One region of the Streptococcus sp. 5905 genome, then DNA from elsewhere that is predicted to be linked to it. Evidence: riboswitches for the same ligand, from Rfam matches in the RefSeq annotation. Region 1 holds a riboswitch; each other region holds the start of a gene.

Region 1 (6,056 bases):
CCGATAACTGGCTCTAACTTGCCAGAGCGCGCTTGCTCCGTCAGGTCATGCGTGTAGTCCTCTAGGCCTCCACTTTGAGCTTGAGGCATACCCATCATATTGGCCATGGAATTTTGCTTGTCAGTTACTGTGCGATGGCGTTGACGTAAAGCCTTGAGGTCTTCTCTTGTCCATCCTGCACGTTCCTCTAAATTGCGACGAAGAGCAGCAATTCTGACCTGATCTTTCTGGTCTTCATAAGAAAAGCCTGCTCTCTCCAAGATGCGAGTCGCCAAGGCATTGCCATCATGCAAGATTGCATATAATACATGCTCTGTCCCTAGCACCTTTGCATGGACCACTGAGGCCACATACTCTGCTTCTGCAAAAAGAACCTCCAAACGATGGGAAAAGGGCAATTCCGTAAAGGTTTCATCTTGGCTATAGTCCGTTTCAGTCAGTTCCAAAGCGACCTCTTCTAAACGGTCCATTTCATAAGGATAATCATTTAGAGTGGCACCTGCTACACTGTAACTGTGATTGGACATGGCAATCAATAAATGCCAAGACTCTAGATATCGAGCTCCAAAATGGCCCGCAACCATGTAGGCACTTTCGATACATTCATTCAATGCTTTTGAATAGTTCATCTTACTTCTCTTTTCTATCTACCTCTTGTAATAGTTGTCGGAGCATATTGGCACGGACAACTGAGGATTCTTCCCCTAGGACACGATCTGTTGCTACTGAAGTCAGCAAGGTCATCTCCTGCTTGGTCAGCAAGTCCTGCTCCACCAAAAGCTGGAGAATATCCTCATAGATCTCCTGACTAACTCGCTCACCAATCGAGTAAAGCAAATCGCGGAGCATCTCATGATGATTTGAAAACTCAATCCGCCCGATGCGAATGTAGCCTCCACCACCACGCTTGCTCTCAACCAAGTAACCTCTGCTTTCAGTAAAACGTGTCTTGATGACATAGTTGATCTGACTAGGCACAACCTGAAAGGTATCCGCCAGCTGACTCCGCTGCAATTCCACGATACCAGACTGGTCTAAAATTGCCTTGATATAGGCTTCGATATGATCTGATGTATTTTTAAATCTCATAGTAAATCAAACTCCTTCTTTGAACCTTGACTATCTTTGACTATTATACCGAAATTTTTGATTTTTTTAAAGGAAAAGGGAGCAAGTAAAGAATAATCTTCACCGACTCCCTATTTTTCTACTTATCTAATCCTAATTCTGCTAATATTTTTCGTTTGTAGGCAATCTTTTGAACTTCCTTGTCCTCAGTCTGAGACCAATCTAGTTTGACTTCAGAGACGATCTGTCCAGGCCGATTTTTTAGGATATAGATGCGATCACTGAGATTGAGGGCCTCCTCGATACTGTGGGTAATAATCAATGTCGTCAGCTGCAACTGTTTGTGAATCTCCAGATACCAAGCGTGAAGTTCCATCTTGGTCATCTCATCCAAGGCACTAAAGGCCTCGTCCAAGAGAAAGAGCTTGTGCCCGAAGAGGTAGGTGCGGAGCAAGGCCACACGCTGACGCATCCCTCCGCTGAGTTCATGAGGATACTTATCCCGTACAGCTGTCAGCTGGAAGGTCGCAAGGATTTCATCCGCTCGAGCAATAGCTTCTGCCTTATCGACCTTTTGGATCAAGAGGGGCAGGATGATATTGCCAAGCACCGTCTTGTGCTCCAAGAGCAGATCCTTTTGCAACATATAACTCACGCGCCCCTTGGGATTTTCCTCGCCATCAAGGACAATTCTTCCCGACTGGACCTCTAAAATTCCAGCGATTAGATTAAAGAGGGTAGTCTTTCCAACACCACTGGGACCTAGGATAGAGACCACTTCACCTGAAGTCACCTGCAGGTTGATATCCTCTAAAATCTTTTCATCATCGTAGGCATAGCTTACATGTTCTAGTCTAATTTCTGTCATTATTTTACAAATTCGTTAGTGAAGCCTTTGTCAGTCAAGTCTTCTTTTAGGATGCCATTTTCTTTATCCCATTTGTAGAAAGCATTCCAGCGTTCTGCATCAAATTGTCCCCATTTTCCCTTATCACTTGCGTATTCTTTTGACAAGTATTTTTGCGATTCGATGACAAAGTCACGTTTTTCCTTGAGTTCAGGGGCATTTTTGATGAGGATATCTGCAGCTTCTTCTGGGTGTTCCATAGCGTATTGGTAGCCTTTTTTGATAGCTTGGATGACTTTACGAGCTTCTTCTTTGTTGTTTTTGAGGTAGTCGTTGTTAGCGATGATGACTGGTGAGTAGTAGTCAAACTCTTTTACGTAGTTTTTCAAGTACATGAAGTTAGCATCTACGCCTTGAGATTTAGCAAGGATACCGTCCCAACCGTAGTAGATCCAAGCAGTGTCAAAGACACCATTGGCAATCGGTGTAATCGAGTTTGAGTCGTTGTTTGGTACTTTTTCGACCTTCTCAAAGTCCCCACCTTGTGATTCTACCAAGGTTTTCAACATAGCAAGTTCCGTTGGGTCATTCCAAGTTCCGTATTTCTTCCCGACCAAGTCTTTTGGACTGGTGACATTGTCAGATTTACGTGAGATGATTCCTGATGTATTGTGTTCAACGATAGCGGCAACGGCAGTAATTCCTGCTCCTTTTTCCAACTTCTTAGCCATGTAGTCTTGGAAATAGATAGCAAATGGTGCCTTACCATTGATCACCAAATCAGAAGAACTTTCTTCTGGTGGCAATTTCAAATCAACATCCACTCCAGCTTCTTTGAAATAACCTTTTTCCTTTGCTACATAAAGCCCTGTGTGGTTGGTATTTGGCGTCCAGTCTAGGATAAAGTCAATTTTCTTGAGTTCTGCTTCTTTGTTGTTCTTAGAAGCAGTTCCTTGACCACAAGCTACAAGCACAACAGCTACAAGAGCTGTTACAATCGTTAAAAACACTTTCCATGTTTTCTTCATTTTCATTTCCTCTTTTCTTTTTCAAAAACGCTCTATTTTAAGTACGTTTCCATTTAATCACATATTTTTCACTAATATCGACCAGCTTCATACCCAGAAGACTGATAAGCGACACCAGAATAATAATGGCAAACATGGTATCATACTGAAACAGTTTTTTAGACTGAATCATGTAGACACCAAGACCTTCAAAACCTCCCAACCACTCAGATACCACAGTTGTGATAAAGGCGTAGGAGACACTGACCCTCAGACCTGCATAAAAGTAGGGCAGGCTGACCGGGATTTTAAAATGCCATAGGATTTGCCAAGGCTTGGCCCGCATCAGACTAAACAAGGTCAGCATATCCTTGTCACAATGTCTAAAACCGTCCAAAATACTGACAATGATCGGGAAGGTTGTCGTCAGGATAATCAAGACAATCTTGGGCAAAATCCCATAGCCCAGCCACAAGACCAAGATAGGGGCTATCGCAATGGTCGGAATGGTCTGGACGACCACCATCATAGGATAGATGAGGTCATTGAGCCAAGCTAGACTATCCATGAGCACAGCCATGAGACAGGCAATCAGGACACCCAGAACTAGACCTAGTAAAGCCACTCTCAAGGTCGCCCAGCTATGGTGCCAGAGAAACTCTCTGTCACGAACAAAGGACTGGAGAATCTCAAGAGGAGTTGGCAGGATAAACTTGGGTAAAAGTTTGAATATTCCCGCTAACTGCCAGACCGACAAGACTCCGAGAAATCCCAAAAGACTAATCTGTCGTCTCATCATACTTTTCAAGTTTCTCATCAATACTTAAAATCTCTCCTACATTTATTTTGACATTGGCAAAGACATTATCTGCCTCCTGCCCGGCCACTTCAAGCGCTTCTTTGAGAATGCGCATGAGCTCATCAAACTCTCCTTCCAAAACCGTTTCAAAGGGTGTCACCACCATGGTCACGGACTTAGCTTGCAGATAAGCAATCACTTGATCGATAATAGCGATTCGATCAATCCCCTGTGATAGGGGCAAGACTTGCAAGGCAATGCTTGCTTTCATAAAAACCTCCTCTTCTCAGGTTTCCTTTTGACAAAAAGAAAAACCTTTACCATATATACGGAAAAGGTGCAGAATTCGACTAAGTATCCTTCCCTACGCTGGCATTACCCAGATCAGGTGCGGTCGAAGTTTAACACTTCCTCTCAGACTGTACACAGACTCCCGTATCTTATATGGAGATATAGTAACGCAAATACAAGGAAAAGTCAAGGAAACTGTTTACAGAAAACCATGAAAAAGAATTTGAAGCCAATTGCTCCAAACTCTTTCTTAACTTTCTTATTTAGCCTCGTACCAGGTTGCTCCTTCATTTTCATCTGCAATGAGGGGAACACTGAGCTGGATGGCTTCTTCCATGGTTTGTTTCACTAGAGCTTTAACGGCTGCTAGTTCTGATTTCGGAACCTCAAGGACGATTTCATCGTGCACTTGCAAGAGCATCTTGGTCTGATAGCCACCTTCAACTAGAGCTTTGTCTAGCTGAATCATAGCAATTTTGAGAATATCCGCCGCCGATCCCTGGATAGGGGAGTTAATGGCTGTCCGCTCCGCAAAACCACGAATGTTAAAGTTGCGCGAATTGATATCTGGTAGCTCTCGACGACGCTTGAAGAGGGTCTCTACATATCCCTTATCACGTGCCTCACGTACCACTTCTTCCATATAGTTTTTAATCCCAGGAAAACGTTCAAAATAGGTATCAATGTAGGCTTTGGCCTTCTTACGACTAATACCAAGATTGTTTGCCAAGCCAAAATCTGAAATCCCGTAAACCACTCCAAAGTTGACAGCCTTGGCATTGCGACGGTCGTTTGGAGTCACATCCTCAGGACGTTCAATTCCAAAGACACGCATGGCTGTCGAGGTATGGATATCAGCTCCCTCTTGGAAGGCTTTGATTAAGTGCTCATCCTTAGAGATATGCGCCAAAACTCGCAACTCAATCTGTGAATAGTCCGAACTGAGTAGTACACTATCCTCCCACTCTGGCACAAAAGCCTTACGAATGAGGCGGCCTTGTTCCAAACGCACAGGGATATTTTGGAGGTTTGGATCCACACTAGACAAACGCCCGGTCTGGGTCAAATCCTGCACATAGCGCGTGTGAATCTTGCCATCATCTAAAATCCAGTCCTGTAAACCGACCACATAGGTAGATTGAATCTTAGCAATCTGACGGTAGTCTAGGATTTTCTTCACGATCGGCGCAATAGGAGCTAGACGCTCTAGCACATCCACGGCTGTTGAGTAACCTGTCTTGGTTTTCTTGGTGTATTCTAGAGGAAGACCGAGCTTTTCAAAGAGAAGCGCGCCCAACTGTTTAGGCGAGTTGATATTAAACTCCTCACCAGCCAGTTCATAAATCTCCTGAGTTAGCTTTTCAATGACAAGTTCATTTTCAGCCTGCATCTCAAGCAAGGTCTCTTTCTTGACCGTAATTCCAGCGATTTCCATCTTGGCAAGGACAAAGGCCAGAGGCTGCTCCATGTCATAGAGGAGATCTAACTGTCCATGTTCACTGAGTTTTTCAAATAAAATAGGTTCGGTCTCAACCAATACAGCAACCTTGCGAGCCAAATGCTCCAAGAATCTCTCTCTCTCAGGGATGGTTTTCTTGACCCCCTTACCGTAGAAGGTCTCATCATCGATCATGTAAGTTTGACCATAAAGACTCGCAATGGTTGAAATTTCATTATTCTCGACAGTAGAGAGAAGGTACTTGGCCAAACGGCTGTCAAAAGCAGGGGCCTGCAAATCCACACCAAAACGATGCAAGAGAACTTTAGCCTTCTTAAAGTCATAAACTCTCAGAGGTGTTTTTTCTAGAAATTCCTTGAGAATCGGCTCCTGCAAGAGCTCAAGTTTATCTGTAGCATAAAGTTTATCCCCACAAGACCATGCAAAACCAACCAAGTCATCTGTATGGTAATTCTCACCAAAAAGCTCAAAGTGGAAGATAGAGTCAGCACTCAGCATGTCTTGGCTGACGTGGTCAACGATAGTGAAATCCAAACTTTCAGGCGCATCCGTTGATGAAACATTTAAAGCTTGCTTGAGCTGTTT
Region 2 (6,056 bases), on a different contig from region 1:
GCACCATTTCTGGATCCAGTGAAGCCGTCACTTCGTCAAAGAGGATAATTTCTGGATGCATGAGCAGGGCACGGACAATCGCCACTCGTTGTTTCTGTCCACCAGATAATTGGCGAGCAAAACTGTCTTTTTTATCGAGCAAACCCACACGTTCCAGTAGTTGTAAAGCTTCCTCCGTTACTTCTTTCTTGTTCCTTCCCTGAGCCTTGATAGGACCTAGGATGAGGTTTTGTAGGACATCTAGATGGGGAAAGAGTTCATAACTTTGAAAGACCATCCCAATCTTTTGACGAACCAAGTGAAAGTCTTTCTGGTTTCCAATAATGGACTGGCCATCCAGAAGAATATCTCCACCCTGAATGGTTTCTAAGCCATTGAGACAGCGAAGTAGGGTACTTTTCCCGCAACCAGATGGTCCTAGAATGACGACAACTTCCCCCTTTTTGATATCCATGAAAAGTCCTTGGAGGATGGGATTATCTCCGAAGGATTTTTTCAGATCCTTGATTTCTAATATAGTATCAGACATTTAGTTCCTCCAGTATTTTTCTAAGTGAGTAGATAGTTTGGAAATGGGGAAGCAAACTGCGAAATACAAGACCAGAATGGTTCCATAAATCCAAAAGGAAGCGGTTGGGATGGTCAAGCGATTGCTATCGATGATTTGTTGTCCAACCTTGGTAACTTCCACAACCCCAATCAAGACAACTAAGGAAGTCGTTTTGATCATCCGAGTGACGAGGTTGATAGCTTGTGGCAGCAGTCTTCTCAAGACCTGTGGAATGATAATGTGATAGTAAAGTTGCAAGTTAGTTAAGCCCAGTGCCTGTCCACTTTCAAACTGATGTTTAGGGAGGGAAGTGATGGCTCCACGTACCAAGTCCCCCATCTCAGCTGTTCCCCAGAGTGTAAAAACGATAACGGCAGAAGTCTCTCCAGAAATGTTGATATTAAAATTTCGAGCCAAACCAAAGTAAACAATGAAGAGCAGAACCAGTTGAGGCATGATACGGATAAATTCTAGATAAAAACGTGTTAAAAAATGAACGACTCTAGAATGGGAGGTCATGATGATTCCCATAACCGTACCGAAAATCATGGATAAGAGGACAGAGAGGATGGAAATCCCAATCGTGACTCCCAATCCTTGTAAAATCCGCAAGAGATTATTTCCCTGAAAGAGTACTTGTATTCCCGAATCCTGCATGGCGGAGCCTCCTTTCTATCCAGCTAAAGACTAGCGAGATGGGTAGCAGCATGATCAGATAAGCAACTACCAACATGGCCAGTGCAATGTCTGTCTCATAATAGAGTCCAATCAAGTCCTTGGCGACGTACATGAGATCGGCTAAGGCTACTGCAGAGAAAACTGAGGTTTCCTTAATCAAGAAAATCACGTTGGCACTGAAGGACGGCAGAGCCACTGCGGTAGCTTGTGGCAAGACTACGTAGCGAAAAACCTGAACTGGTGTCAGACCGATAGCTAAGCCAATCTCATGCTGGGTTTGACTAACTGCTTCTAGTCCGCTTCGGAAGGATTCCGCCATATAGGAGCCTCCTAAAAAGATGAGGCCAAGAGTTGCACAGACTTCTGAAGAAAGAACAATTCCTATTCGGGGAAGCCCGAAATAGAGAAAGAAGAGCTGAATCAAAAGGGGCGTATTTCGTGACAATTCGATGTAGGCTGTTGCTAACTGTGAAAAGATAGGAACGCGATAATGGCGGATGATACTAACGATTAGACCAACAAGAAAGGATCCCATAATTCCCCAAACTGCGATGTGTAGGGTCAGAAAGAATGCCTTTTGATATAGTGGTAGATATTGTTCAACAATGGACCAATCCAAAAGAGAACCTCCTATCTAGGAATAATAAAGTTATTGTAGCACTAAAAAGCTTATTTGGATAATAAATATTTTTTATCACAATGATAGAAAATATTTATCATGTCTGTGATTTGAAATTTCCAGACAAATTTTTTGAAAGGATTCTGAAAAAGAGGTAAGATAGTTTATGCAAGAAAAAGTAAACGCTTACTTAATAAGGAGGACACTTTATGTCATATAAAACAAGCAATGCAGAAGGACCTGTAGATTTTATTAACACTTATGATTTAGAGCCAATGGCGCAACAAGTCATTCCTAAAGCTGCCTTTGGTTATATCGCTAGTGGAGCAGAGGATACTTTCACTTTACGCGAGAACATCCGTGCCTTTAACCACAAACTCATCGTTCCACATACGCTTTGCAATGTTGAAAATCCAAGTACAGAGATTGAATTTGCAGGTGAAAAATTATCTTCACCAATTATTATGGCACCTGTTGCGGCTCATAAATTGGCAAATGAGCAGGGGGAAGTAGCTACTGCGCGTGGTGTGCATGAGTTTGGCTCTCTTTATACAACCAGCTCTTACTCTACCGTTGACCTTCCAGAAATTACGGAAGCTCTTCAAGGGACACCTCATTGGTTCCAATTTTACTTTAGTAAGGATGACGGGATTAACCGCCATATCATGGACCGTGTGAAGGCTGAAGGCTACAAAGCGATTGTCTTGACGGCGGATGCAACTGTAGGGGGGAATCGTGAGGTTGATAAGCGCAATGGTTTTGTCTTCCCAGTTGGCATGCCGATTGTTGAGGAATACCTGCCAGAAGGTGCTGGAAAATCCATGGACTTTGTTTACAAATCAGCTAAACAACGCTTGTCTCCACGCGATGTCGAATTTATCGCTACATACTCAGGTCTTCCTGTCTATGTGAAAGGGCCACAGTGTCGTGAGGACGTTGAACGCTCTCTTGCCGCAGGTGCTTCTGGTATCTGGGTAACCAACCACGGTGGCCGCCAAATCGACGGTGGACCAGCATCCTTTGACTCACTTCAAGAAGTGGCTGAAGCAGTTGATAAACGTGTGCCAATTGTCTTTGACTCTGGTGTTCGTCGCGGTCAACACGTCTTTAAAGCCTTGGCTTCAGGAGCAGACTTGGTAGCTATTGGTCGCCCTGTGATCTATGGTTTGGCTCTTGGTGGTAGTGTTGGTGTGCGTCAAGTCTTTGAGCACTTGAATGCAGAATTGAAGACAGTCATGCAGTTATCTGGAACTCAGACTATTGAGGATGTCAAACACTTCAAACTCCGTCACAACCCATACAATCCGACCTTCCCAGTCGATCCTCGTGATTTGAAATTGTATTGATAAAGAAGATGGCCTCCACCTGACGTGGAGGTTTTTCTTCGTGTATAGAAAGATTAAATCGTTATCAGAAACTATATAAATATATTTTCCGGTCAAATATCTTGCTAGGGCTTTCAAATTCTGTTATACTGGTCCAGTAATTAAATAATAAAGACATTTGGGGTGCTTTAGGCTGAGATGATACCCATTGAACCTGATACAGTTAAGACTGGCGAAGGGAAATGTGAAAAGGTTTTTTTCGTATGTCGAAAAGAACTGTCTAATCTTGTAAGGTAAACTCTAATTCTCGTTTGTAATTGGAGTTTTTTTGTTTATCAAAAGAGGATAGGCTTGACGGCAAGCCTTTTGGTAGCTCTCTTTGAATGCCCCAATTTTCTTTAAAAAAGGAGTTTTTTATGTTGAAAAAATGGCAGTTAAAAGATGTTATCTTGCTTGCTTTCTTGTCTATCTTTTTTGGTGGCGTTTTTGTGGGTTTAGGCTATCTATTTGATATCCTCACCCTGATCTTGGCTCCTCTTGGTTTGCAGGCCTTTGCCAATGAAATCCTCTTTGGTCTCTGGTGCATGGCTGCGCCCATTGCTGCCATCTTTGTTCCAAGAGTCGGAAGTGCAACAATTGGAGAGGTGCTTGCTGCGCTTGCTGAAGTCCTTTATGGTAGCCAATTCGGTTTAGGTGCCCTTTTGTCTGGCTTGGTTCAAGGTTTGGGAAGTGAATTTGGTTTTCTCGTAACCAAGAATCGCTATGAAAGTTGGCTCTCTCTAACTGCCAATAGTATTGGGATTACGCTTTTTAGCTTTGTCTATGAATACATTAAGTTAGGTTACTATGCCTTTTCTCTTCCTTTTGTCCTTTCCTTGCTTGTGGTTCGTTTTATTTCTGTCTTTTTCTTCTGTACCATCTTGGTTCGTACCATTGTCAAACTCTATCATCAGTTTGCAGCTGGAGGAAAGGCATAGATGGGGCTGGAACTACGGGGGATTCAGTCCCCAATCTTTTCGGAGCCGATTGATTTTACTTTTCATGCGCAAGCTTTTACCTTGTTAGTTGGGAGCAGTGGTTCAGGAAAATCCAGTCTCTTTCAAATCATTGCTAAAGTCAGTTCCTTGCCCTATAGTGGCCAAGTCCTGATAGATGGGAGCCAAGTCAGTCAGCTTTCTATCGTCGAACGTGTCCAGACGATTGGCATTCTCTTTCAAAATCCCAATCATCAATTTACCATGGAGAACTTGTTTGAGGAGCTGATTTTTACCTTGGAGAATATCGGGCATCCTGTGCAAGAGATTGATGCTAAAATCGCAGAGGTGGTCCGGCAATGTCGTTGCGAGACAATCTTACACCGTCCCATCCATCACTTATCAGGTGGGGAAAAACAAAAGGCTGCTTTGGCTGTTCTCTTTGCCATGAATCCTAGGGTTTATCTCTTGGATGAACCCTTTGCTTCCATTGACCGAAAAAGTAGACTGGAGATCCTAGAGATTCTAAAAGAGTTGGCCTCTAATGGGAAGATAGTCATCCTGTGCGACCATGATTTAACGGACTATGGAGCCTACATTGACCATATGGTGGAGCTGAGAGACGGACAACTAAGGGAAGTGTTTCAAATCCCAACCTCTGAGATGACACAGGTTGCTTCAAAGGAAGTTGCTTCTAGTCCAGAACTATTCCATATGGACCGTGTGACTTGTGAACTGGGGAATCGCCCCCTCTTTTCGATTGCGGATTTCACATTTTACCAAGGGATTTCCTGTATTCTGGGTGACAATGGTGTCGGGAAATCAACCCTCTTTCGCTCCATTCTTCAATTTCAAAAGTATAAGGGGCGCATTAGTTGGAAGGGATCGGTTCTCAAAAAGAAAAAGAGTTTGTATCGTGATCTGACGGGTGTTGTTCAGGAAGCTGAGAAGCAGTTTATCCGAGTCAGTCTGCGAGAGGAACTGCAATTAGATAGCTCAGACTCAAAAAGAAATCAGCGGATTCTCCAAGCATTACAATTTTTTAGTTTGGAGCAGGCACTCGATAAGAGTCCTTATCAATTAAGTGGTGGACAGCAAAAGATTCTTCAGCTATTGACCATCTTAACCAGCAAGGCTTCTGTGATTTTGCTAGATGAACCTTTTGCAGGTTTGGATGATAGAGCTTGTCATTATTTCTGTCAGTGGATTCTGGAGGACAGAAATCAAGGAAGAAGTTTTTTGATCATTAGCCATCGTTTAGATCCCTTAATCTCTGTGGTTGATTATTGGATTGAGATGACTAGTGAGGGTCTCCGTCATATTAAAGACGTGACAATCAGCAAACCACTCGGTTCTCTGAGTAGGAATATTACAGGGGAGGTGAGGTAGTATGATCAAAGTAGCAACCCCAACACCGATTATCAGTCTTTTCTTGCTGATTTTATCCTTGGAAACATCTTTCATTCCTTCGATTGCTTTGAATCTCTCGGTAGTCGCATTTTGCATTCTCTTTATGCTCTACTACCGTCGATTTAAACTGTTGGCTTGGATGTTCGTGCTCGCCATTTTACCCTCTTTTGCCAATTACTGGGCAGTACAGTTACACGGGGATGCTTCGCAGGCAGTCATACTTGGAACGAGGGCCTTTGTGACGGTTTGTATCGGTCTTGTCTTTGTTTCCAGTATTTCCTTAAAAGAGCTTTTCTTGTACTTGGCTCAAAAGGGGCTATCGCGTTCTTGGGCCTATGCCTTGATTGTGGTATTCAATTCCTTTCCCCTCATTCAGCAAGAAATCAAGTCCCTCAAGGAAGCTTGCTTATTACGTGGTCAAAAATTGTATGTTTGGTCGCCCTTGATTTACAGCAAGGTTCTGATGACGGTCTTTAGGTGGCGCCATCTTTATCTGAGAG
Region 3 (6,056 bases), on a different contig from region 1:
AGACTTGTTTCCCATTGATTTGCCCTGAAACACCTTTTCCGTGTAGGGCTTGGAAATTTTCTACAGTATGAAGCTCAAGTCCTGCCTCACTCGCCCGCTTGACAATAGCTTGAGCCAATGGGTGTTGAGAGGCTTCTTCCAAAGAGGCAGCTAAGCCGAGCACTTCTGTCTCGTCGCCAATGATATTAGTAACAACTGGTTTTCCTTCCGTCAAAGTTCCTGTTTTATCAAAGACGAGAGTTTGGACTTTCTGGATTTCCTGTAAGACGGTTCCATTCTTGAGGAGAACCCCCATTTTGGCACTCCGTCCTGTCCCCACCATGAGAGCTGTTGGTGTTGCAAGTCCTAGGGCACAAGGGCAGGCGATAATCAAAACTGCCACCCCATAAAGGAGAGAGGTCACAAAACTAGCCTCTAGCAAGACAAACCAAATCCAAAAAGTTAAAATCGCTAAAATGACAACTGCTGGGACAAAAATCCCTGAAATCTTATCCGTCAAATCCTGAATCGGTGCACGGCTGGTCTGAGCTTTCTTCACAAAGTCTACAATCTGTGCCAAGACAGTCTCTGAGCCAACTTTTTCTGCTCTAAAAATAAGAGTGCCGCTGTTATTGATGGTAGAGCCAATGACGGTATCTCCAACCGTTTTGTCTACCGGCAGGCTCTCACCTGTCACCATGGATTCGTCAATACTGGACATACCTTCGACTACAACACCATCAACCGCAATCTTTTCTCCAGGTCGCACTCGAATCAGATCACCTACCTTGACTTGCTCCAAGGGAACTTGAACATAGCGATCATCACGCAAAACTTCTGCTGTTTTAGCTTGCAAATCCAGTAATTTCTCCACAGCTTGGGAAGTATTTTTTCGCATTTTCTCCTCAAAAACAGCTCCCAGAAGAACAAAGAAGAGGATAAATCCAGCACTTTCAAAGTAAACAGGGAGGCCAGCAAAGAGAGCAACTAGACTATAGAGATAGGCTACTAGGGTTCCCAGCGCCACCAAGGTATCCATGTTGGCATTGTGCTTTTTAAAGCTGGCCCAAGCGCTCTGGATATAAGGACCACCTGCCACTAGCATAATAGGCGTTGTGGCTAAAAAGGTGCCCCAATGCATGACTGGATGACTGATAGTCCCTGCCAACATCCCAATCATGAGGAAAACAAGAGGCAGGGTAAAGATGCTAGTAATCCAAAAACGTTGCAAAAGTGACAAAGATTTTCGCGTCTTCTCAACTACGGTATAGCTCCCCTTTTGCATCTTCATACCACATGAAAATTCATGTTGGCCCAATTCTTGAGGTGTAAAACGAATTGTCTTCTCTTCATCCACGCCGATTGGTTCCAAGATACCTTCTTCTTCAAAAAGAATTTCCTTGTAACAGTTTGAAGGTGTGGCACGATGAAAGGTGATCTCAGCTGGAATCCCTTTTTGAAGCTGAATGTGGGCTGGATGATAGCCTTTTTCAGCTCGGATATGGATTTTTTGAATGCCATTTTCTAGGCTTACTTTCACAATTTCAGTCATAGTCTCCTCCTACTCTACAATCATCTTGCCGTGCATCATGTTCATGCCACATGAAAAGCCAAACTCTCCAGCCTGCTCAGGTGTGATTTCCACTACATATTCTTCTCCCATTGGCAAGTCCGCATGCACTCCAAAGTCTGGAAAGACGATCTGATCCAGACAGGGTGAAGGATCTTTGCGATCAAAGATAATACGTGCTGGCACCGATTTCTTGAGAATAATCAACTCAGGCGTATAGCCCCCCATGACTTCCACTCGAATCTCTTGGTAGCCCTTTTTTTGCTGGGCCTTCTGTCCAGATTTTTCAGGCTTTTTGAAAAACCAAAACAAGATAAACGCGATAAGGGCAATACAAACAATGGTTACAATACTATTTAACATGACGTCTCCTTTACATACAATTACATCTGACTTCAGCAACTGCGCTAGCTTTTTTCTCAGAAATCACAGCTTCCAAGTCTTTCAAGTCAGCCAAAGTAAAATCACATTCGGCAATCAAATCAGCCAACAAGTTCTTAATCCTACGAGAACAAACCTTGTCTTTGATATCTTGGACAAGCAAGTTTCGACTTTGATCCAGAGTTAAAAGGGCTGAATAGATGAAGGACTTGCCTTCTTTTTTCCTAGTCAGGCACTCTTTCTCAACCAAACGAGCCAAAAGAGTTTGAATGGTCGACTTGGACCAGTCGAACCGCTCCGCCAGAACCCTGATCAAATCCGTACTGGTCTGCTCTCCTTGCATCCAAATAATCTTCATGACCTGCCATTCTGCATCTGAAATCTGCATAATCACACCTCCTAAATCTACATTTGTCAATTATGACTTTAAGTATACTCTCAAAATCTACATTTGTCAATTATAAATCTTCTTATTTCTTCGAAAAATAGAATTTTAATCATATTAAGGAGAGATTTGCAGTCAAATTTTACTATATAAACTATAAAAATATGCTATACTGAAGAAAAAAGAAAACAACCACTAGGGGTGCGTAAAGCTGAGATTAACGACTGTTAGATCCCTTTGACTCAATCTAGGTAATGCTAGCTGATGGAAGTGGAAATGATAATGTCGACTACCAGTCTTCTATTTCCTTCCTAAAACAGACTAGCTTGTTCTTAAGAATGCAAACTTCAGTTGGTTGGGAGGTTTCAGATGACTTATTTACCCGTTGCTCTAACCATTGCTGGAACTGACCCTAGTGGCGGTGCTGGCATTATGGCTGACTTAAAGTCGTTCCAAGCTAGAGATGTCTATGGAATGGCCGTTGTGACCAGTCTTGTCGCTCAAAATACCAGAGGCGTTCAATTAATCGAGCACGTCTCCAACCAAATGCTGGAAGCTCAATTGGAAAGTGTCTTTTCGGATATCAATCCTCAGGCTGTAAAAACTGGGATGTTGGCAACTACTGAAATCATGGAGATCATCCAACCCTATCTTAAAAAGCTGGACTGTCCCTACGTCCTTGACCCTGTTATGGTCGCAACAAGCGGTGATACCCTGATAGATACTAGTGCGAGAACCTATCTAAAAACAAACCTGCTTCCCCTTGCAACTATTATCACACCTAATCTTCCTGAGGCAGAAGAAATTGTTGGTTTCTCAATTCATAATCCAGAAGATATGCAACGTGCTGGCCGCCTGATTATAAAAGAATTTGGTCCTCAGTCTGTGGTAATCAAAGGTGGCCATCTAGAAGGCGGTGCCAAGGATTTCCTCTTTACTAAGGAGGAGCAATTTGTCTGGGAAAGTCCACGAATTCAAACCTGTCACACCCATGGTACTGGATGTACCTTTGCTGCAGTGATTACGGCTGAACTAGCCAAGGGGAAGACCCTTTATCAAGCAGTCGATAAGGCCAAGGCCTTTATCACAAAAGCTATTCAAGACGCCCCTCAACTCGGTCATGGTTCTGGCCCAGTCAACCATACAAGCTTTAAAGATTTTAAAAAAACTCTCTAGTTCCCGCAATAAGGAAATTAGAGAGTTTTTGATTAGGAAACAATGTCATCTAGCTTTGTTAAAAAGGCTTGCGTTTTTGCTTCAATATCTTCTGCCTGCATCAGATCGCGTACAATAGCTACTCCAGCTATACCCGTGTCGACAAGTTGGTCAATATTCTCTGACGTCAATCCTCCGATAGCAACTACTGGAATGGCGACTGTTTGGCAAATGGTTTTCAAGGTTGAAATCAGGGTGATGGGTGCATTTTCTTTGGTCGTAGTCGGAAAAATGGCTCCTGTTCCCAAGTAATCCGCACCCGATGTTTCTGCTTCGAGGGCTCTTTTAACTGTTTTAGCAGTGACACCGAGGATTTTTTTAGGACCCAAGACTTTGCGGGCAACCGAAACTGGTAGTTCATCGTCGCCTATATGCAACCCAGCAGCATCAACCGCGAGACAAACATCCAAACGATCATCGATAATCAAGGGTACTTGATAGGCATCTGTTATTTCCTTGACTTGTTTTGCCAGTTGATAGTATTGATTGGTAGTGAGATTTTTTTCTCGTAGTTGGATGATGGTAACACCTGAACGGCAGGCCGTCTCGACCTTTTTAAGAAAGCTTTCCAAGGAATCTTGGTAGCGATTGGTTACTAGATATAGTCTGAGTGCTTCTCTATTCATAAAAGTCTCCTTTGATAGCTTCTAGCCAGTTTTCGTCTCTTTTTAGAAGAGAGAGCTGATTGAGAGTTTGAAAGCGGAAATCTTCCAATCCCATTCCTTGGACAACTATTCTCTCAGCAGAAATATTAAGATAAGAAACCGCTAGACAAGAAGCTTCAAAGGTTGTCTTTCCTTGGCTTAGAAAAACGGCTGTCAAGGCTCCAACCAGATCTCCTGTCCCTGTTATCCAGTCCAATTCGTCACAACCATTTCCCAATATTGCAACCTGGTTCTCCGAAACGATGAGATCCTTGGGTCCAGTGACTAGGAACGACATACCAGGATAGGTCTGACACCAGTCTTTCAAGACTTGAAGCAAATCTTCAGTTTCTTGATCTTTAGCACTCGCATTGACCCCGACTCCGTGGTGTTTTAAACCAACAAGACTTCGAATTTCCGACATATTTCCTTTAAGGACTGTGGGCTTGTATTCTAAAAGATCTCTGACTAGTCCCTTACGAATGGGTGACGCTGATACACCAACCGCATCTACTACCATTGGGAGAGAAGCTTGGTTTGCATAAGTAGCTGCCATACGGATTGCTTTCTCCTTCTCTGCTGACAAATGCCCCAAATTGATGAAGAGAGCCTGGCTTTGCTTAGTAAAATCAAGAACCTCACGAGGGTCATCTGCCATGACTGGTTTGCATCCCAGAGCCAAAATGCCATTGGCCAGCATCTCGCAGGAAATCTCATTGGTAATACAGTGAATCAAGGAACTGGTTGCCAGAGGGAAAGGATTTGTCAATTTCTGCATCATTCTATCCTTTCTCCAAAGAAATATCCCTGCACTTTTTTAAAGAATTCCTGCTTGATCAAAAATCGAAAGGCAATAAAGGAAATCGCTGTACCGATCAAGGTTGCTCCGAAAAATCGAGGGGTGTAGATAAACCAGCTAAGCTTCGCCGCAGATCCTGTAAAGAGAACCATGACAGGATAGGAAACAATGGAACCGATAATACCTGTTCCCAAAATCTCTCCTAGAGCAGAATAGTGAAATTTCCGACCATACTTATAAAAGAGACCTGCAAGGAGGGCTCCGAAAGTAGCTCCTGTAAGAGCTAAAGGTGGAATCCCTTGAGTCGTCATACGGATAAAGGCTGTGACTGTAGCCATAGCTAAAGCATAAACAGGTCCCATCAAGATCCCTGCTAGGATATTGACTACACTGGACATAGGTGCCATCCCTTCAATTCGAAAGATGGGTGTAAGAACTACGTCAAGAGCAATCATCATGGATAAAATGGTCAATTTGTGAACTTGTAATTGGTGGTTTCTCATTTTCTATTTCTTCTCTTTTTCTAAGGACTGCAAATCACTCGTCCATGTTTGGTGTTGGTAAGCCATCTCCCAAAACTTGGCTTCCATGTGGACACTTCGGTGGAAGGCCTCTAGCATTTTTTGTTTGTCCGTCTCGTCGCTTTCGCGATAGAGCTGATTGACCAGGGCTTCTTCCTCTTTAATCTGCTGTTCTAACTCATCGGTGATATAGGTTTCAATCCACTGTTGATAAAGAGGATTCGGGGATGGTTTGCGATTAAGTGCCTTGCCCAAATCATGGTATAACCAAGGACAAGGGAGCAAACTAGCAAAAGCAATGCCCAAGTTTGGTTCTGAAAATTGCCGATAAATATGAGAAATGTAATGATAACAGGTTGGAGCAATCGGTTGCTCGTCCATTTCCTGGTCGCTGATTCCTAATTCCTTGAAAAATTGTTGGCGGATAAACAACTCACCCTCCACTAGACTCTGGGCATTTTGTTTCAAGAGTCTTTTCATTTCCTCGTTTGAAGTCTTATCAGCCAAGAGATGATAGGCTTCTGAGAAGGCCTTCAGATAGTAGGCATCCTGAATCAGGTAA

The links. Region 1 has a riboswitch for thiamine pyrophosphate ahead of HT680_RS07235 (thiamine-binding protein). Riboswitches for the same ligand answer to the same signal wherever they lie in the genome.
Region 2: it holds a riboswitch for thiamine pyrophosphate, as region 1 does, so the genes downstream of both, HT680_RS08610 (ECF transporter S component) here and HT680_RS07235 (thiamine-binding protein) in region 1, are expected to answer to the same signal.
Region 3: it holds a riboswitch for thiamine pyrophosphate, as region 1 does, so the genes downstream of both, thiD (bifunctional hydroxymethylpyrimidine kinase/phosphomethylpyrimidine kinase) here and HT680_RS07235 (thiamine-binding protein) in region 1, are expected to answer to the same signal.

What each region holds. Positions count from the first base shown of each region.
Region 1 covers NZ_VMLC01000003.1:330,760-336,815, forward strand. Annotated here, with positions in the region: gene HT680_RS07210 (ATP-dependent Clp protease ATP-binding subunit) at 1-629, opposite strand, end outside; gene HT680_RS07215 (CtsR family transcriptional regulator) at 631-1,089, opposite strand; gene HT680_RS07220 (ABC transporter ATP-binding protein) at 1,208-1,936, opposite strand; gene HT680_RS07225 (ABC transporter substrate-binding protein) at 1,936-2,943, opposite strand; gene HT680_RS07230 (ABC transporter permease) at 2,981-3,739, opposite strand; gene HT680_RS07235 (thiamine-binding protein) at 3,702-3,992, opposite strand; TPP riboswitch at 4,066-4,168, opposite strand; gene polA (DNA polymerase I) at 4,272-6,056, opposite strand, start outside.
Region 2 covers NZ_VMLC01000007.1:24,575-30,630, reverse strand. Annotated here, with positions in the region: gene HT680_RS08630 (amino acid ABC transporter ATP-binding protein) at 1-529, opposite strand, end outside; gene HT680_RS08625 (amino acid ABC transporter permease) at 530-1,207, opposite strand; gene HT680_RS08620 (amino acid ABC transporter permease) at 1,167-1,847, opposite strand; gene lctO (L-lactate oxidase) at 2,057-3,193, shown strand; TPP riboswitch at 3,342-3,430, shown strand; gene HT680_RS08610 (ECF transporter S component) at 3,589-4,149, shown strand; gene HT680_RS08605 (ABC transporter ATP-binding protein) at 4,150-5,535, shown strand; gene HT680_RS08600 (energy-coupling factor transporter transmembrane component T) at 5,537-6,056, shown strand, end outside.
Region 3 covers NZ_VMLC01000007.1:18,262-24,317, forward strand. Annotated here, with positions in the region: gene HT680_RS08560 (heavy metal translocating P-type ATPase) at 1-1,531, opposite strand, end outside; gene HT680_RS08565 (cupredoxin domain-containing protein) at 1,541-1,912, opposite strand; gene HT680_RS08570 (CopY/TcrY family copper transport repressor) at 1,923-2,318, opposite strand; TPP riboswitch at 2,503-2,601, shown strand; gene thiD (bifunctional hydroxymethylpyrimidine kinase/phosphomethylpyrimidine kinase) at 2,685-3,491, shown strand; gene thiE (thiamine phosphate synthase) at 3,524-4,156, opposite strand; gene HT680_RS08585 (hydroxyethylthiazole kinase) at 4,149-4,952, opposite strand; gene thiW (energy coupling factor transporter S component ThiW) at 4,952-5,476, opposite strand; gene tenA (thiaminase II) at 5,480-6,056, opposite strand, start outside.